DNA from 2 places in the Scytonema sp. PCC 10023 genome. Region 2 is predicted to be linked to the other one. Evidence: riboswitches for the same ligand, from Rfam matches in the RefSeq annotation. Region 2 holds a riboswitch; the other holds the start of a gene.
What was found. Region 2 has a riboswitch for cyclic di-AMP ahead of ntrB (nitrate ABC transporter permease). Riboswitches for the same ligand answer to the same signal wherever they lie in the genome.

Region 1: linked by a shared signal. The riboswitch ahead of ACM0OZ_RS25785 (glycosyltransferase family 4 protein) and the one ahead of ntrB (nitrate ABC transporter permease) in region 2 are both predicted to bind cyclic di-AMP.

Annotation. Positions count from the first base shown of each region.
Region 1 covers NZ_CAWUDP010000046.1:51,147-61,488, forward strand. Annotated here, with positions in the region: gene ACM0OZ_RS25765 (zinc ribbon domain-containing protein) at 1-101, opposite strand, end outside; gene ACM0OZ_RS25770 (RNA-guided endonuclease TnpB family protein) at 121-399, opposite strand; gene ACM0OZ_RS25775 (GlsB/YeaQ/YmgE family stress response membrane protein) at 491-760, opposite strand; cyclic di-AMP (ydaO/yuaA leader) riboswitch at 1,680-1,927, shown strand; gene ACM0OZ_RS25780 (hypothetical protein) at 1,894-2,070, opposite strand; gene ACM0OZ_RS25785 (glycosyltransferase family 4 protein) at 2,087-3,364, shown strand; gene ACM0OZ_RS25790 (hypothetical protein) at 3,576-3,797, shown strand; gene ACM0OZ_RS25795 (polysaccharide deacetylase family protein) at 3,950-4,852, opposite strand; gene ACM0OZ_RS25800 (WecB/TagA/CpsF family glycosyltransferase) at 4,913-5,758, opposite strand; partial or broken gene ACM0OZ_RS25805 (carotenoid oxygenase family protein) at 6,981-7,271, shown strand; gene ACM0OZ_RS25810 (hypothetical protein) at 7,339-7,587, shown strand; gene ACM0OZ_RS25815 (RNA-guided endonuclease InsQ/TnpB family protein) at 7,571-8,665, shown strand; partial or broken gene ACM0OZ_RS25820 (carotenoid oxygenase family protein) at 8,745-9,980, shown strand; gene ACM0OZ_RS25825 (DUF2834 domain-containing protein) at 10,053-10,342, shown strand, end outside.
Region 2 covers NZ_CAWUDP010000014.1:15,891-26,232, forward strand. Annotated here, with positions in the region: gene ACM0OZ_RS10890 (ABC transporter substrate-binding protein) at 92-1,504, opposite strand; gene ntrB (nitrate ABC transporter permease) at 1,798-2,646, opposite strand; cyclic di-AMP (ydaO/yuaA leader) riboswitch at 2,744-2,962, opposite strand; gene ACM0OZ_RS10900 (sensor histidine kinase) at 3,231-4,424, shown strand; gene rnc (ribonuclease III) at 4,476-5,165, opposite strand; partial or broken gene ACM0OZ_RS10910 (Swt1 family HEPN domain-containing protein) at 5,331-5,645, opposite strand; gene ACM0OZ_RS10915 (nuclear transport factor 2 family protein) at 6,266-6,847, shown strand; gene ACM0OZ_RS10920 (hypothetical protein) at 7,330-7,734, opposite strand; gene ACM0OZ_RS10925 (YciI family protein) at 7,869-8,138, opposite strand; gene pheT (phenylalanine--tRNA ligase subunit beta) at 8,243-10,342, opposite strand, start outside.

The sequences.
Region 1 (10,342 bases), on a different contig from region 2:
TCGGGAGTAGCTCTCCCTATTTTCTCTAAATTTAAAGCAGCATTCAAATCTCTATCTCCAATCCAACCGCATTTTGAGCATTCAAAAATACGTTCCTTCAAGGATAAAGATTCTTTTTTGTCATCGCAACAATTGCCTTGTTTTAGAACTTGGAAACCAGCGGTCAGCTATAATCAGTTTTGAACCGTAAAGTTGACATTTGTATTCCAGTTGTCGTTTCAACTCATAAAAACCACCATCGCTAATAGCCTTTGCCAATTTCTGGTTTGACAACATCCCACTAACATTTAAGTCTTCAATCACTACAAAGCCGTGGTTTTTGGCTAAGTAGGTTGTCAACTTATGTAAGTAGTCAGTACGAATATTCGCGATTTGGTTGTGTAGTCGAGCTATTTTCAGATTGGCATTTGCTTGCTTTAAATTTTCTCAAACTATTCTGGGGTGGGCAGTCCGATCCCCCCAGATCATGCAAGCTTATTTGCGTAACAGCTTAGTACACTCTTCGAGCTAGCTTATAGTACAAGAAAATAGCAATCATTGCACCCAATACAGCAACGAACAAACCGGGAATACTAAAACTTGCTGCAGTTAACGTGAAGCTTCCGGTTTCTAAAAGGTTAACTAAAGTTCCTCCAAGGATAGCACCAACAATTCCCAGGAACATTGTGCCAAGAATGCCGCCTCCTTGGTAGCCAGGATAGATCGCCTTTGCAATAGCACCTGCAAGTAAACCCAACACGACCCAAGCTAGAATGCTCATTGTTTTACTCCCCGCAGCGGTATTGAACGATGCAAAGCGTTTAAAGTACTTAAAACAACTTTTATCTTGCTTCTAATCTACTCGCATCCGTCGGCTTAACATCACTGTCTAGAGAAAGAAGGGCGCTCTTGCTCAAGTTAGATTAGACAATAAAGGATAGCTGCCTCAAAAGACAAAAAGACAATGCACTCAGTCAAGAAACGACATGACTCCTCTTTCGTTACTCTCACAATCTTTTTCTTTTTTTGGCAAATAAACTCAGATCCTTTTTTAACAAATTACAAAGGACATAGACTAAAGAGAAATCAGAGAAAATTACAGATTATTTAGTTTTACTATATCTCACGTAAAAAAATGAGTTGTTTAACCTAAATTAACTTTAAAAATTTCACCTCAATGCTAAAAAAATCTTAATCAATTATCATCTCAGCAGATTTCTATCTAACTATTCTCTTATCTCATGTTATTTGAATCCCATGCCATGTTATTTATTTTATCTCAATACTATTTCAACGAAATGTATTGCTACAAATTGATATTTCTATATATTTTAATTGCTAAAAAGGAATGCCTTGCTACAAATTGATATTTCTATATATTTTAATTGCTAAAAAGGAATGCCTTGCTACAAATTGATATTTCTATATATTTTAATTGCTAAAAAAATATATGTTTTGATAAATTTATGTTTAATAGTACATTTTTTTCTCTCAAAAACGTATAATCATGATAACGTTTATGGTAGAAACGCAATATAACCCTAATTTTTCAGCAGGGGAGCATAGCCAAATAATGTTGTTCAGTGTTTGCATAACTTGCAATGGAACATATAGGAGCGCATTTGTGCTTGTAGCTAGTAGGAGTCACCCGTAAAAAAGGTTGACTTAAATCACCTTACAGGTTAAATTCTTAACAAATCTACATCAGTCTGCCTAATCCACGGATTGCCCCAAACATTTAGTTATGTCGGGGTAATTGTGGAGCGGAGGAACCAAGTTTGGGGCTAATCTCACAAAAGAGGAAAGAATGAAAAATGAAAGAATGAAAAAAGACAAAATTACTCTAGTTTTTTCTTCTGTCTTTTTTTTTCTTCTTTTCTCTCCCACAGAAGGACATCTCTCAGTCCTAGCCCGTCAGCTAACTTCGTCGGCATTGGGAGGAGACTGAACGAGCAGCATTCTTACGAGTAATGCCTTGTTCTCGTCAGTGTCCTTGGCTGGTATCTGTGCGCTTCGTTGTACCTGCCCTCGATCTTGAGAAAAGGGTTCTAGTACCTTCTCTTTTGGTAGCTGAGGCAGGAATATTGCCATATGGTGAAGTTCAACTATGTTACCGACCAAAAAACATCGCATCGCTCTGATTTCTGTTGATGGAGACCCGGCGGCAGAAATTGGACAGGAAGAGGCTGGGGGACAAAATGTCTATGTGCGTCAAGTAGGTTGTGCGCTTGCTGAGCAAGGTTGGCAGGTGGATATGTTCACTCGCCGAAGTAGTCGTGAGCAAGCTGCCATTGTGCAACATGGACCATTATGTCGCACTATCCGCTTGAAGGCTGGACCTGCTGCGTTCATAGGGCGATATGACTTATTTGACCATATGCCTGAATTCATCGCAGAGTTCAAAGCATTCCAGCAGCAGGAAGGATATCAGTACCCTCTGATTCATACCAACTACTGGTTGTCCTCTTGGGTGGGTATGGAACTGAAAAAGCAGCAACCGTTGATTCAGTTGCATACTTACCACTCTTTGGGAGTAGTCAAGTACAGTGCTATTTCTGATATCCCAGCAATTGGTAGCAAGCGACTAGCCGTTGAAAAAGCCTGTCTGGAAACTGTGGATCGAGTCGTTGCAACAAGTCCTCAAGAACAGGAACATATGCGAAGACTCGTTTCCACCCAAGGGCAAATAGAAGTCATTCCTTGTGGGACTGATATCGATAAGTTTGGGTCAATTCAAAGGTCTGCAGCACGGCAGGAATTAGGAATTGCACCTGATGCCAAGATGGTTCTCTACGTCGGTCGTTTTGATCGGCGCAAGGGAATTGAGACACTCGTGCGAGCTATTGCAAAGTCTAGTTTGCGCTCTTCACCTAACCTACAACTCGTTATTGGAGGTGGCTATCGTCCAGATCACAGCGATGGAATTGAGCGCGATCGCATCGCTGGGATCGTGGCTGAACTTGGATTAGAAAATTGCACAACCTTTCCAGGTCGCCTTGATGATTCTGTTCTCCCCTTGTACTATGCAGCCGCAGATGTGTGTGTTGTACCGAGTCACTACGAACCTTTTGGTTTAGTTGCGATTGAAGCAATGGCTAGTCGGACTCCAGTCGTAGCTAGTGATGTTGGAGGGTTGCAGTTTACAGTTGTACCTGAAGTGACTGGGTTACTTGTTCCCCCTAAAGATGAAGCCGCTTTTGCCGATGCTATTGACCGGATTCTGATCAACCCAACTTGGCGAGATCAATTAGGTGAAGCTGGTCGCCAACGTGTAGAAATCGCCTTCAGTTGGCATAGTGTGGCATCGCGGTTGACTCAGATCTACACACATCTACTGGCTCAAACCATGCCCTCAATAGAGAGCAAAGCTCAAGTTGCAGCTTAATTTCTACAACTTTAACAGTGTTGTGTGTCTAGGGGCAAGAACAACCTTGCACCCATACCAAGTGCTGATTGGAAAATGCTCCGGACTTAGCACTGAAAATGCAGCACTAGTAAAAAGAGCAATTCTGTCTAATGGCTATGCCGAGTGACAGAAACGCGCACAAACAACAAAAAACAAGCCAATGAATCTCTCACATCAGGGAGTTATGAATATGCTGAATATCGGAGATTACGTACGGCATCAAATCACTGGACAGATAGGTCAAGTGATCGGTTATGGTCATCAAATACTGCAGGGAGTCTATCTAACGACCCTAAAAGTACGAGCCAGCAACAGTCACTTAATTGATAATCAGAGTAAATTTATTGAGGATGTGTATTCTGAATGGGTGCTAGCAGAACCAACAGAAAGCGGGGTAGTACTGCAAGCTTGATAGCTTGAGAGACAACAGTATTGTGAACATAGTGGGGGAAGCCTACTGGGCTATTCCTCTGCTATGGCGTTGCACATTATAATCATGCTTACCAAGGGGTGGACATTTTTAACCCACCCCTAATTAGAGCGATCGCCAGTTTAAGACCCTGTTTAAGACATTGTTGTTTGTGCGTTGTTCATTGACAACCCATCTTTAACCAGAACTTCATCTTCTAAAACATCACCCAGTGATGCAAAAGAAAAATCCTGAAGCAATTGCCGTAGCTTTGATTCGGTTGAGAGCCGATTCACGTAATGAGTTATGCGCTCCTTCCAATTAAGCGGTACTGGTGGATGATTTAGGTCTAGTTCCCACGGGTGAATGTAGAAGACTACATGATCACCTTGTCGCTCTAATGCACGAAAATTAGAATATGTCAACCTGTAGGGGTACAGACGGAAATAAGCACCACCAGATACAGGGATGTTTTGATTAAACATTCGCCGCACCGAAACTGGCATCTCATAAATTGAGCCAGATGAAGTATTTATTTGCTGTGGTTGCGGATAGAAGTCTGGAATTCCGTAGCGCCAATTTCGTATTGGAAAGATACTACTATCATATCGAAATCCCAAATCTGCAAGAATTTCAAGTGCCCATAGAGATTTACTTGTTATCGAAAAGTAAGGCGCACGGTATGCAGTCACTGGTTTACCCGTCAAATCAGCAATCACATCCCTTGCACGCTTAGTCTCGTCACGAAATCTTTGAGGGGACATGGTATATATCAGCTCATGGAACCAGCCGTGACAGCCAAGCTCATGACCTGCTTCAGCAACTTGCCGAACAAGATTTGGATGTTCTGCTGCTGCAGGACCTAGCCAAAAAAAGGTTCCTTTTGCATTGTACTCTGCAAGGAGTTCCAATAATATGTCAAGCCCGTAATGTAGACGGCGCTCAGCAGATGCCCTTATTTGTTCATCAGCTATACCATGGTACCAATCTTCGACATCTACAGTGAAAATGTGCCGCATACGAACGGTTTGTTGCGATTCCTCTGATAAGGATTTCATATCAACTCCAGAGACAAGAAACATTGTTAGCAAAAACAACTTTCGATCTTCAATACCTACTTAAAATTCCTTGAAATCGGAGCTACTTAGCCATGTTGTAGGAAAGATGCAGTTAAACAGAGAAAGTAATTGGAAAACTTGTAAGACAAACAAGATGACTAACCTAGGACTATGCCATAAATTTCTATACCAGAGTCGTCGAGGTTCTAAACAAAGCCGAAAGAGCCATTCTAATCCCATGTTTTGCATCCAGTGTGGAGGGCAAGGTTTAAATCCAGAAAGAAAGTCAAAGGCTGCACCTATCCCTATCATGACTCCTGGAAAATGCTGTTTGTGCTTCGCCATCCAGTACTCTTGTTTAGGACAGCCCAAACCCACAAAAAGAATTTGAATTCCTGAGGTCTTGATATCTCGCATTATCGCTGTTTCTTCCTCTGAACAAAGGGGGCGGAAAGGCGGTGAGTAAATATAGCCTATGTTAAGAGCGGGATATCGCTGTTTCAAATTTATTACCAACGCTTCTAAAACTTCCTGAGAACTCCCGTAAAAACCTACCGATATTTTTCTCTTGGCTGCTTCCTCACAAATGGATAGAGTTAAATCCCGACCACAAATCTGCTTTTGACTTGTTATTCCTAAAATACGAAAGCTCCAAACTATCGACATACCATCTGGAGTCGTTAAATCTGCTGAATTTAAAACCTTCCAAAAGCTTTCCGAGTCGTAAGCCTCCATAATCATGTGCGCGTTGGCTAAGCAAATATAACGTGACTCCCGCCGTTCAGACCAGTCGAGCACTTTTTGTGTAACATCTTTACACGTAATAATGTTGACCTTGCTTCCTAAAATGTAGCGTTTACCGCTATCATGCACTGACACTTGGCTTGCTTTCTGTACCAAACTCATTCTTCAACTCCTCAAAAATCTCTGAGTTATTAATAGAAATAGTTTGGTAGATGCTGCTAATAAAGCTTTGCTATAACCAGGAAATATCTTGCATAAATTTCTAGAATCCACGTCTAGTCAAGGTGCAAGCAAAGGGAAGATTGGATTCCCTCGTCGCTTGTAGGGGGGTTAGGGTCATTGGTATCAACTTAAGGTTCAACCCTTTATTCCACGTTGATTTCACCCCACTCGCGCTCGCGCGGCTAGGCGTCCCGTGAGGGATACGCTCAAAACGAAAGTAATAATTCAAAATTCAAAAATAATTTTGAATTTATAATGCGCGAATTTTGAATTCTTTAAAGAAGGTGGGGTGGAGCGAGAATTATGGGCAAGTATAAAGGCATGATGTAAGGTAATTACAAAGCTTTCAGCTTAAGTTGACACGTATGGGTTAGGATGGAGTACTAGATATTTGTACAAAAAGTCTACTTAGTCATCGCCTTATCATTCTCAATATGAGTCATAAAAACACATAAGCATAAGAATGTATTAGCTTTACCCCTGATACACAACTCTAAAGTAAGCAAACAATAACTAGTATTCCTTTTTTTTTCTTTGTGGCAAAAATGTATAGAAAATCCCTGGCTCTAGCAGATTTTTGAGAAAAAATTCGGATTTCAAACAGAATTAAACTTGAAATTTGCCACTAACCGAATGATGAAAACTATACATTAATTCCAATACCAAAAAAACAAACTTTACAAAAATAAAAGTCTCTTGTTAAAGAAAAAAGTATAATGATTAGGCTAAAAAAAAAGTCTAATTATATAAAAAAATAAATTTTTAAGACCGTTCTCTTGACACATCTACACATCCACCATTTTCAGCGAAATCGAAGGTTGGAAGCCCCTGAATTCTATTCATGAGGATGAAGCCCGTTTGCGTAGTGTGCCGTAGGGCATACAAATTCATCTTCCGGTTGATGACTTGCACAGTAAAACCATCTGCAGTGCTTTGATTAACTTAAATGCGATACAAACCTCTCCAGAGAAAGACGATAATTAGTCTTTAATCTTCATAGCATCTATGTAGCTTGACTTTAAGACCGATCAAGGCAGGAAAACATTATGCGGTTTAATTTGACTTTGCTTTGGGTAACGTTATCGTTCGTGGTTGTGGGAGCGATTATGCTGCTTCTGCAACCTGCGATTGATTTTCACTAAAGAGAGTTGACTTTTGACTGATGCAAACAATTCCATCCCAACAAAATAGATCCTCCTGTGAATCTAAACCTTATAAGTTGGAAGACTGGCGGGGAGGGAATTGCTCCCTTAAGCAAGAGTTTGACTATTCGATTGAGGATGTAGAGGGAGAGATTCCAACCAATCTGAACGGTACACTGTTTCGCAACGGTCCTGGTCTACTAGATATCTTCGGTCGGGAAATTCATCACCCTTTCGATGGAGATGGTATGATTTGTGCTGTCTCCTTCTCCAACGGGCGCGCTCATTTCCGCAATCGCTTTGTTCGTACAGGTATGACTAGGAGCCTTATTTTCCGGTAATTTATCGGTAATTCCGGCAATATCTTGTAGCTAAAGAGTGATTAAACCTCTAGCCACCCTCTCTAATAAATCTGATATCCCAGAGCAATTATGCAATGCAGCTTTCTCCTCCCACCATTGTTTAGAACTAGGTGTTAACGATGCATCTAGCTTTACTTTTCTTTCTCCCCAAATAGATTTTCTTGGCATAAGTGTTGACATTGGCGATAATATGGTATACAGTACCATATTATCGCCGCTCAACAACATTCGTCAAGGAGGTGATGATCATGCAATTGTCAGTTAAAACCAAACTTGATTTAACCCAAGAACAAGAAAATTTAATGGCAAGACACGCGGGCTTTAGTCGGTGGGTTTTTAATTGGGGGTTGGAGTACTGGCAATGGGCATATAATCAAGGTTTAAAACCGAATCACTACGGACTTAAGAAGTTTTTTAATAACTATGTCAAGCCAGAATATGCTTGGATGAAAGAGTTGAATGCTAGCCCTAGTAAGTTTGCATTTGATCATCTTGGCAACGCTTTCAGTCGTTTCTTGAAAAAACAAGCTAAGTATCCTAATTTCAAAAAAAAAGGTGTTAAAGACAGTTTTACCCTAGATAGAAGTCCAGGTAAAATAGCTGTAGGTGGGACAAAAGTTAAACTGCCTAAACCATTTGGTTGGGTGAAAAGTTTTGAAGGTTTCCCACACGTAGAAGTTTCAAAAGTTACTATCTCTCGCGAGGCGGATGGATGGTATATATCATTTACTTACGAGCAAGAAAAACCTGAAGTTAATCCAAATAAAATACCATTTGTAGGAGTTGATTTAGGGATAAATGCTTTAGCTACCCTGTCAACTGGTGTCACTTTTAATAATCCTAAAGCTTATAGAAAAGCTAAAAAGCAATTAGCTAGGTTACAACGGCAGTTACAACGTAAAGAAAAAGGATCTCAAAAAAGAGAGCGATGCAAACGCAGACTAGCTAAAACTTACCAGCGTGTTGCTAACGTCCGAAAAGACACAATCCACAAGATGACTCATTACCTCTGCAAGAACCACGCTGTTATAGGGATTGAGGATCTTAATGTGTCAGCGATGATGGCTAATCACAAATTATCTAGTGCTGTTGCTGACTGTGGGTTCTACGAGATATCACGTCAAATTGAGTATAAAGCTGAAAAGTTTAGCTCTCAAGTCGTTGTGGTAGATAGGTTTTACCCATCATCACAAATTTGTTCTAGCTGCAGTCATCAACAAAAAATGCCTCTATCAGAGCGTATCTACCACTGCGGTAAATGCGGTCAAACATCAGATCGAGACTTAAACGCTGCGAGGAATTTATCCCGGATGGCTCAATCGGGACTGACCACAGAGGGTTAAAGATGCCGTCATCACCTGTTGAAGTGGTAACTAACTACCTGTTATTTTGAGGTATTACCAGGATTTACCAGGGAATTAGAGAGCAGAAGGTTACTGTGCAGAACAGAAAGCAGGTAGGATGCTCTACCGAGGTGTGTTTGGAACCGAAAAACCAGGAGGCTTGCTGGCAAACGCTTTTGACTTAAGAAAGAAGAACGTTGCCAACACCAATATTATCTACTGGGGCGACAAACTGCTAGCGCTGTGGGAAGCTTCCCATCCATATCGTCTTGATCCCGACACGTTAGAAACTTTGGGGATCGAAACACTGGACGGCGTTCTGCACAAAGACTCGCCCTTTGCCGCCCATCCAATGATAGATCCTGGTGATGAAAATCGGGAACCGCGTCTAGTCACTTTCGCCATCAAACCTGGTCCGATCACAACCATCACTGTTTATGAGTTGAATCAGGCTGGCAAGGTTGTGCAACAACACGACCATAAAATTCCTGGATTTGCCTTCATCCACGATTTTGCGATTACACCAAACTATTGCCTGTTCTTTCAAAATCCAGTTTCCTTCAATCCCCTACCATATGTGCTTGGCTTTCGGGGAGCAGCAGAGTGCATCAAGTTTCATAGCGATCGCTCGACTAAAATTTGGCTCATTCCTCGCGACCCCTCTCAAGAAGTTCAAGTTCTCGAAACAGACCCCTGTTTTGTTTTCCACCATGCCAACGCCTTTGAGCAGGGCGATGAGTTGATTGTGGACTCAGTTTGCTACGAAACTTTTCCAGGCATTGACCATAATCTAAATTACCAGGATATTGACTTTGATGCTCGACCTCCCGCACAGCTGTGGCGTTTTCACCTCAACTTGAGGACGAAAACAGCACAAGGAAATTTACTTGTTGAGCGTTCGTGTGAGTTTCCATTTATTCATCCTGATCGGATTGGTCAGCCTCATCGGTGTATATTCTTAGCAGCTGCTCACCAACCACAAGGCGATGCACCCCAGCAAGCGATTCTTAAAGTTGATCCCGAATACGGTGAACAACAATTTTGGAGTGCTGCACCTAAAGGTTTTCTTGGCGAACCTGTGTTTGTGCCTCGAACCCCCCATATCCCCCCTTATCAAGGAGGGACTAAGGGCGGTGAAGATGATGGGTGGGTGCTGACATTGGTCTACGATGCAGATCACAACCGGACTGATGTCGTTATTTTAGACGGAACTTGTTTGGAAAAAGGGGCGATCGCTCGTCTGCACTTAAAGCACCACATTCCCTACGGATTGCATGGAAGCTTCACAAACGAAAGAATGAAGTATGAAGAATAAAAAAACTATACTTTATTTATTATTCTCATTTTTACCTTCGTCTCATACTTCACAATTTAGGCTTTAGAAGTTATGGGTAGAAAAGCCGTTTTGTTGATCATCTGGATAGGATTTGTTGCCTACACTATATGGTTGGCTCCACTCGATCAAGCAGACACATGGTCTTTAGGGGGGAAGCTGTTGACACTCCAGTGGGGAAAGCTTAACGCCATCATCCCAGCTATATTCTGCCTGATGGGTATTTGGCCCATGATTTATGCTTGCTTAATGTTTGCCGATGGCAGAATGCAAAACTTTCGTGCTTGGCCCTATTTCATTGGGTCAAACTTCACAGGTGTCATCTGCCTTTTGCCGTATTTAAT
Region 2 (10,342 bases):
TCATTAGTCTTTAGTTATCAGTCATCTATATAAGACAAAAAACAAATGACAAAGGACAGTCAATACAATATGATTAACTCTGCCGATTCCGCTAGGACATAAAGAAAGATTTAGGAGCGTTTGCCCTAATCTCAAAACTCTTAAGATACCCGACAGGATCGCTGGGGTCAAAAGCTTTTTTGTCGATAAATAGTTCAGCTTGTTCTATCTTGTAATCTTCTTTTGGAGATTCAATTCCCATTTCAGCGGCAATTTCTCGGTACAAGTCAGTGCGCCAAGCTTTACGCGCCAATTCTTCAGCATTTTTGGGAATTTCTTTAATTTGTCCCCACCGAGCCGACTGAGTCATTAACCAAATACTCTGAGATTGCCACAGAAATGTTGAATGGTCATTTGGCACTTTGACAAGATTAGCTGGTTTTTCAAAAAAGATTGTTGTATCCGTCGATTTCACAAGACGTTTTTTGTCATCGAAACCGCCGTAATTGTATTCGCCGACAATCGCTGGTTTTGTTAATTTGAGTTTTGCTCCTGTAAATGACTTATTCGTGATAATCTTAGCTACTTCTTCCCGGTTTTTTGGATCGCCACAATACCTACAAGCTTCTATCATTGCCTTGACTAAAGAGCGATAGGTTTTGGGATTTTCTTTAATGAAAGACTCCATGACACCTAGAAGTCTGTCTGGGTGCCCTTGCCAGATTTCCATACCCTGAGCGAAAGTAAAGCCAATTCCATCATTGCCAGTAATTGCTCGTGTATTCCAAGGTTCTGCCACCATATAACCTTGCATCGCCCCAATCCGCATATTCACTACCATCTGTGGTGGTGGGACAATAATGATGCGAAATTCTTTGTCAGGAGCAACTCCAGCAGCAGCAGATAAGTAGCGGATAAAGTATTCATAAATTGCCGAACTGAGCACCACTGCCCAAACTCGTTGCTCGGCTGGTAATTTTTCAAAGTAATTGCGGAAATCTCGCCCAAACTCTTCCAAATTACCGTTATAGTCTCGCCAAGGACGCAACCCAGACTGCCACATTGCCTTATTCATCGTCATGGCGTTACCGTGACGGTGAATTGTCATTGCCGCACACAAGGGAGCATGACGTGCGCCTTCTGCACCTGTTCTCGCATTCGTCACCGCGCCACTTACAACAGGCGAAGCATCGAGGCGACCAAAAATGATGCCATCACGAGACGTACCCCAGCTAGCTTCACGGCTGAGAGTGACATTTAAACCATACTTGCGGAAAAACCCTTTCTCCCAGGCTACAGCAAAGGGAGCGCAGTCATTTACCGGCACATACCCCACTGTAATGTTAGGTTTTTCCAGTGTCTTGGGGTCTACCACTGGTTCTACCGCCAACGCCGCTTGTGATATTCCTTTAGGGGCACGGTTAGCATTAATGGCACAAGAAGAAAGTCCAGTGGCAAATGCCGTTGCTCCCAGTCCTTGAATAAAGTCTCGTCGCTTCCAGTTATTTGTGTTATTGTCACTCATGAAAAACCTCCTGCGGCGGCGAAATCACTGCAAAAATTAACACGAAGGCGCAAAAGTTATGTGTTTAAGCTGTCACACATGTGATTTATGTACGGTTTTATGCAGGTAGGCTGCTAACTAAAAAGTGAGTTTTTTTTAATGCGTGAATTGCTTATCCCCCCCGCCCTGTGTTATTCGCTCTTTATTCCAAAAGGTCAGATTTAACCACATGAAACGGCTGTTTGAACCGTAAGGCACCTTTACTATAAGTGGTGATACGCCAATGCCTTAACGCAATGTAACGGAATTTATACCTAATTTGTTGCTGGGCGACGAGTGACAAAAGCTTGTATTTTACCGATCGCGTAATCTAGGAATAGCCCTGTTAAGCCAATCACCAGCACGGCAAGAAAAACAGAATTCAAGTTTAGGCGACTCCATTCATCCCAAACAAAAAAGCCGATTCCAATACCGCCTGTGAGCATTTCTACAGCGACGATCACTAGCCAAGCAATTCCTAAACTAATCCGCAAACCTGTAAAAATGTAAGGCAAACTTGCGGGCCAGATGATTTTTGTAATTCTTCGCCAACTGGGCATTTCCAGAACTCGCGCCACATCTATATAATCTTTGGGAACACTGGAAACTCCCAGCGCAGTGTTAATGATTGTGGGCCACAAAGAAGTGATGAAAATCACAAATATTGCCGATGGATCTGCCAAATTAAAGATTGCCAAGGCAATAGGAAGCCATGCTAGGGGCGATACTGGCTTGAAGATTTGAATGATGGGATTAAGAACCATCAGTGCTGTTTTGGACATCCCAATCAGAAAACCAACAGGAATCGCAACAAGAGCGCCTAGCCCAAAGCCTATTAATACCCGTCGGATACTTGCTATTAATAGCCAGCCAATACCCAAATTACCTGGTCCTCTTTGGAAAAATGGGTTGAGGATGTAATCTAAATTTGCTGCCAGCGCCTCAGGAGGGGTGGGCATTAATTCATGGTTGGCAAGGGCAATAATCCACCATATAACAATGACGCCCAAAAAACCAACCAAAGGCAGCAAGAAAGCATCCCGTACGACTACGGGTTTAGCACGTTTCCAAGCTGTTTGACCGGCAACCGCCAAGATGGCAGCTACATTCAGTTGAAATATCATTTGTGACCTCAACAGACTCAAGCTCAGGTACAAGTAATCCGAGCAGTACCAGCCAAGGATACTGATGAGATCAGAACATCATAGTAATGCCGTCCCTTCAGTCTCCTCTCATTGCCTACGAAGTTAGCTGACGGGCTAGGGCTGAGAGATGCCCCTCTCTTAGAAGAAGGAAGAAACAAAAAGGAAGAAAGATACAATCATTATTTTTTCTTGTATTTCCTCTTGACTATATTTGTTCTTCACTCTTTTTCTTCTATGAGATGCGCCCCATACTTTGGTTCCTCCGCTCCAACTTACGCTTCGGCGATTCGTTGGATTAGGCTGACTTACTCTTATTATTAACGTAAAGGTAACATTGGTACACAGTATCGTCAAGCCACCTTAGGATATACTTTTTTAGGCTCAAAAACAAGTATCTTTCTTGAGCAAAATCATCTATATTAAGATATATAAAGATTGACTAAAAATTATGTATTTTTATATCGGAACATGAAATGCTTTTAAGAAACAAATGTAACACCTCTCTATCATATATAAATAATAAAATATTTTTCTCTGCTCGTATTATTATCCACCCATAAGTGATGAAAGATTTTAGTCAATTGCTGCGCGATAAAACTCAGACCATTTTAGAGCAGTGGGTGGAAGCTGTTCGTCAGGATAAAAAGATTTCCAGTACCAATAATCTATCCCGCACAGCTATTGAAAATCATCTTAGCCATGTCCTCTCGGCGCTGGCGAGTGTGCTTTCTCAATATCAAGAAGATCAAATTCAACCCTTGGTTCAGGCAAGTTTGCATCATGGTACTCTCAGGGCTGAGCAAGGTTTCGATGCAGCAGAAATTGCCCGAGAGTATCGTCTGTTGCGTGATGTCATCTTTGTTACTTTAGAGCCGGACTTAGTGCAAGCATCAGCACTAGAAGTCATGCGAGCTGTGCGTTTGATTGACATGGTGTTGGATGAGGCGATCGCCTGCTGTTTCCAAACCTACACCAAACAGCGATTAACAGAACTAGAGCAGTTGCAAAATCAGTTGAGCCTCAACAACCAGGAACTGACTCGTTTAGTGCGGGCGAATCAAGACAATTTATCGATTCTGGCACACGAACTTAAAAGCCCTTTAACTTCAATTATTGGTTACTCTGATTTGTTTTTGCGGCTCCAACGCCAACAATCCAACGAAAAAGACACCATAACTCATTTAGAACACGTTGAACGTGTGCTACGCTCTGGAAGACTATTACTCCATCTGATTAACGATGCACTGGAGATTTCCCGCTACGATGCAGGGCAGATGAAACTGCAGGCAGAACGAACCAATGTGCATGAATTAATCACAAATGTCTATGAAATGTTGCAGCCTTTAGCTGATAATAAAAATTTACAAATGGGAGTTGATTGCGATCGCGCTCCTCAAGAAGTTGTCACAGACCCGTTACGATTGCAGCAAATTGTCACAAATCTTGTTAGCAATGGGATTCGCTACACAGAGTCGGGAACTGTAAAAATTAAATGTGAAACATTGGGAATTGACAAGTGGACTATTGTCGTTTATGACACTGGAATTGGGATTGAGCCAGAAGACCAAGCCCAGATATTTGAACCCTACTTTCGCATTGCTTCTGGTACTAAGTCGTTCCTTCCCGATAGTACTGGCTTGGGCTTAGCAATAGTTTCACGGCTCGTGAAATTATTGCAAGGTGAAATTAGTTTAGTCTCCGAGATGGGAGTCGGTTCTACTTTCACGGTAATTTTGCCGTTGAAAGTAGAAATCTGAAATTTGGATACATACTCCAAATTTTAAAAAATAAGCAGTAAAAAAGTACCCTTACTCAGATGCTAGCCCTGATTTTTCCAGCCTAGCCAGCGCATCTTCAGCAGCCGCTTTTTCAGCATCTCTTTTACTGCGCCCCTTACCTTCACCGTACTGTTTGTCTCCCACAAATACTTTAGCAATGAATTCTGGAGCGTGAGAAGAACCACCTACTTGAACTGTGACGTATTTGGGGGGTGTTTGGGTGATGTTGCGTTGTACCCATTCCTGAAAACGATTTTTGGAGTCTACATTTGAGCGAAACTCCACAATACTTTCAGGTACAGAATCAAATAGCGGTTCCACAACAGCACGAACTGCTTCGATATCATAATTGTTGTCTAGGTAGTAAGCAGCAATGACTGCTTCAAAGGTGCTGCTCAGCAAATTGGGATTTTGGAAACCTCCTTCTAAAGTTGCTCCTTTACCCAACCGCATCCTGAAGTTTAAACCAACCTCGATTGCAAACTTTGCCAGTTGCTTTTCATCTACAAGTGCAGAACGCCGACGGGTTAATTGATCTTCTCCTTTTTCCGGGTGACGACGATAGAGGTATTCGCCACTTAGAAAAGTCAGTAAAGCATCACCGAGAAACTCTAGGCGCTCGTTGTGTTCTCCTTCTTGGGGGTTTTCGTGGACATAAGAACGATGCGTCAGCGCACGGCGTAAAAGAGAACTATCCTGAAAACTTTGTTGTTTGATGATTTCAGCCAACTTCTCTGTTGCAAACGGGGCTTTTTCAGTTTGGTTGGGAGTGAGGATTGCTAAAACTTCCTGCTTTTGCTGTTGTGCAACATTGACCTCACGTGCAGAGATAGCCTTGAGAAGTCGAGCGATCGTGTCGATCGCGCGATAGGTATCTTCTGTTAAAAAGCGAGATTGATGCGCCCAAGTCTTGCTGGTTTCTATGAGTTCAGCAACTAAAGCACGTTCGATATAACCTAGCTTTTTGCTGAATACCTGATCCCATTGCTTAATTATTAGTGTTAATAAAACAGAAATATTATTACCCAGAATGTCTTCCGACTCTGGCTTGAAGGTTTCGTCATCAGACATATATGAAGTGGCGATTGTTAGCCAGCCCTCACCATAGACTTTTTGCATCTCCCTTTTTACATAAGGGTATAAACCCTGATTTAAAAGAGCTAAACCCCTGCCAATTCGTTCGTGGTTGCTAACAGCCATCGTAGTATTTAAAGTAACATTTTTCTAAGTAATCATTTAAGGCACTTTATTAAGATGCCAGAAATTGGTACTGTCAAAGCTTGAGCACGACAGATTTACTATTTTAACCATTGCTAATTTCATAACAAGCTTAGTTAGGGAAGTTTGGTAGATAAGAAGATTAAACAGGAATTTTCTAAATTTAACTTGACCTATGCTTAACATCCCACCCTATCAGCAGGTTCAAGAACGGGAATCAAGATGTTGTTAGATGGTCAAATTTCCTTTGTCTTACTCTTCCTAACCTATTTTCGCTAGCTCAGACAGAAGCCCGATACCTCAGCCGTAAGGGGAGTGATAGATCCGACCCCCTTTCTCTCCGGGACGCTACAGCCGGAAAAAGTACGCTCGCCTTCGGGTACGCGAACAGGGCGGCGCTTCCTTACAATCGCATTCTTCACGTTCACATGAACCACTAAGTGTAGAAAACCCACAGTCAGAAACAAGACAGAGCGTTGTGTGTGTAAGCTGTATACTAGTGATAATCGTTTTTATTTTAATGTCTAATTTCATAAACTGCTATTTTGTAAAAATAAGTTCTACTAAGTTTTCAAACCAATTTGAATGTTGAGATTATCTCGATGGTTATTATTAGTAATTGTGCTTTTTGTATAATTTTTCATACACCTGCATTTGCAGATATAGCAATCCGCGCAGGATTTATGAAAAATCTTAAGTATTGTAGGGTGGGCAGTGCTTACCGTATTTTCCCGACTACATCCGGGTTTTGCGTTCGCACTGCCCTCCGCAAGCGTGTCGTTCAAAAATCTGCACAGGAGTCCTATAAATTTATGAATCAAGAAGATATTCGTGTGTTGATTGAAAAAGCTAGAGATGCTTGGGTTGCTCAAGATGCTGATGCTCTTGCCCAGTTGTTTACGTTAGATGGTGAACTTATAGTGCCTGGCAAACGTTGGCAGGGGCAAGAGAAAATAAGGGAAGAAGTTACCCAATTTGCTCAGCAATGTTCAAATGTAAAAATCGATATCCAGCGGATTATTATTGAGGGAAGCCAGGCGGTAGTGGAATGGTATTACGAAGATACTGAAAAAGCATCAGGTCACCGCAACAAAGCAGACGATGTTATAGTTGTTGATTTCAAAGAAGGTCGAATTAGCCGTTGGCGTGAATATATTGACACAAAAACACCAGATAGCATCTAGCAGTCTAAAAATAGAACTGACAAAATTCTTACTTTAGTCTGAGATTAAACTCCAACTGTGGAATGACTTGTTAGAAGCTTTCGGTTTGCTAATCTAATAATTGAGAATAAGTAGCACTGGATGGGGGTTGTATCGCTGTGACCCATTGTTGCACATAGAAGGAGAGCGGCGTCACATGTGCGAACAGTGCAAATAGTTGACATTGACGATGTGGAGTTTTTGTCGCTTCCTCCACTTTGTTATCACCAAGGGAAGGCTAAACCCTTCTTCAGAGCGGTCTAAGGTCATAATCGTCAGATGTTCATTGCATAGTAAGTTTCTATAAGATATATAGCGCCTCAGATCAATTTTGAACTGAGGCGATTCAATTGTGAAGTATTGACCCTATAAACAAAATAATCCCTAGCTCTACTAGGGAAGGTGTAAAATAAATCCGCAATTGATGATAATTCGTAACTAAGTTACTCGTCACAAATTACGAATTACCTTTTCTTTCTGATGGTATTGATAACTGCACCTGTTGCTGCACCTTCAGCTGCACTACCAAGCGTATCTCCACCACCGTTGATAATACCATCAGTTACTGCGCCGGCGGCTGCACCTACTCCAACATCTTGAATGATGTTGCGATTTTGTCTTGCTCTACGAGTACCTCTAAGACCATTAGCACCATTAACAGCAGCACCAGCACCAGCACCCTTAATAGCACCCCTTATCACATTACGTCCTCTAATGACGCCTGAGACAGCACCAACACCTGCTCCAATACCTACATCCTCAAGGATCTTATCATCAGCAGAGGCAGGTTGAGCTGGAAACAAGCTCACACCAGCTAAAGAAGCAGCCAAGAGGCTGGGCATAAATGCGCGTTTCAAAATTTTGTTCATAGTTTTACCTTCTCAAGACATTAAACGACTAGAGAAAAGTTGAAGTTGTTCCACTTTTTTTACCTTTTCTCTAGTCTAGACAACAGGAAAGTTTTTGTGGATGAAAACGTTTTCATGATTACCGTACCTTTTATTTAGAATGCCTGAATCCATTCTTTGATAGAGTATTCGGTCCAGATGCCATTTTGCCAGTAGGGATCAGCTTCAACTAACTGCCGCACAGTAGCTTCGTCTTCGGCTTCGTAAATACCAAAAACTTTAGTGACATCTTTGGTAGGACCAATAGTAATCAACACACCGGATTCTTTCTGTTTTGCTAGTCCGTCTAGATGCGCTTGGCGGTAAGGGGCGCGTTTTTCCAGAACGTCTTCGCAGTAAGTTCCCCACAATACGTATTTAGGCATGGTTCTATGCAATTTAAAGTTCAAAATTCAAACAAAAGGAATAAGACATAAGAGAGAAGAAAGAGCAAAAAATTTCTTCATTTTTCTCTCTTCACTCTTGTGTGTTAACTCCTTAGGCTAACACCAAATTTCTCCACTAGGGCTTCGCGGACTTTGTTGTGTACTGGTTCAACTTCGGTATCCGTGAGGGTACGATCGCTCGCTCGATAAATCAAACGGAATGCTAAACTCCGCTGTCCTTGGGGCACGTTCTCACCGCGATATTCATCAAACAATTCCACAGACTCTAGCAAATCTTTGCCCGCTTTGGTAATTGCTTTTTCAATTTCAGCAACTGTCACTTTCACAGGTGCGAAGAAAGCAATATCTCGGTCTGCTGCTGGATAAGTGGAGTAAGGCTTGAATGGCGGTACTAAAATTTCATCTTCGTCGAGAGAATCCAAAAGCACATCTAGATCCAACTGGAACACGTAAACTGAATCTGGTAAGCCTTTTTCTTGCCGCAGTTGGGGATGCAGTTGCCCAAAGATACCAAGTCTGTTACCTCGTATCCATAGGGAAGCGGTACGTCCTGGGTGCAAGCGAGAATCTCTGCGATCGCTTTGGTATTCCACTTGCAAGCCAAGTTGTTGAAAGACACTTTCTAGAATACCTTTGGCTTCAAACCAAGTCATAGGTTGCTCGCGATTGCTTCTTGTCCACTTGCTATTGGAAATATCGCCTCCCATAATCCCAGCAATGGCTTCTGCTTCTTGCAAACCTTCTTCATGCCAGAAAATTCGCCCAATGTCAAAGCCGTTCAGCGAACCATTGCCTTGTTCTAAATTGTATTGAAACGCATCAATCAATCCTGATATCAAATCGGTTCGCAATGCAGAATATTCGACAAACAACGGGTTTGCTAGCACGATTTGTCTGTCTTCCCCTGGTTTTACCAAGGAATAGTGTATTAATTCTGTCAATCCTTCCGCCCGTAGCGATGCTCGTAACTTGCGTATCAGTTCTTGCTCAAGGGGCAAATAACCTGCTTCTGACTTCTCTGGTAGGGTGTCATAAAATTTATCGTAGCCGTAGAGACGGGCAATTTCTTCAATTAAGTCTATTTCCCGTTCTAAGTCGCGGTAACGATACGGAGGTACAGAAACCGTCCAGGTACGATCATCTATGGGAGTCACCTGACATCCTAGTGCTCTCAAGATGCGTTCAACATCTTCGCCTTGGATTTCACCTGTTTGCTCTCCCAAATCGATTGGTCCGAGAATTTGATTGACTCGGTCTAAACGCAGTTCTATCGAATGTGTCCAAGTCGAACGATCAGGACGGGAGTCGGCAATTTCCTGTGTGGCTATAGTTCCAAAAGCCAGTTCGCTGATCAGTGATAAAGCGCGGCGTGTGGCGACTTCCAACTCAGCGCGGTTCACTCCCCGTTCGTATCTCCCAGACGCCTCGCTTCTTAAGCCTACGCTACGGGAAGAACGGCGAATTGCCACAGAATCAAACAGCGCAGCTTCTAATACCAAGTTTTGAGTCCCATCATGCACTTCGGTTTCTTCGCCACCCATGACTCCCGCCAGCGCCACAGGTTTATTATTGGCGGTGATTAACAAATTTTGGGTAGATAGAGTGCGAGTTTGTCCATCGAGGGTTTTGAGAGTTTCCCCAGCATTGGCGAAGCGGACACCGATTGTCAGACTGTCACTACCAGCAACCGATTGTAGGCGATCGCGGTCAAAAGCGTGCAACGGCTGTCCCCATTCCAACAAAACGTAGTTCGTGATATCCACGACATTATTTATCGGTCGCACTCCAGCAGCACGCAGCCGCTGTTGCAGCCACTCAGGTGATGGTGCAATTTTTACTTGGTCAATTACTGTGCCAATGTATGCTGGGCAAGCTTGCGTATCAGAGATTTTTAAAGCTAGAGGAAACGTTTCTAGAGACGTACCATGCGTCTGTTCACCTGGTTCGGGAAGCGTCAGCTTTGCCCCTGTCAGGGCTGCGACTTCCCGCGCTATGCCAACCATACTCAAGGCGTCAGCACGGTTAGCAGTCGCAGTCACGTCTAAAATGACATCATCTAAACCTAAAAGTGGACGGACATCACTACCAACTTGCAGGTTCTCTTGCGTAAAAATATGAATTCCGTCAACATCGCTAGGTAAACCCAGTTCCTTCAGCGAACAAATCATCCCCTGAGACGGAAC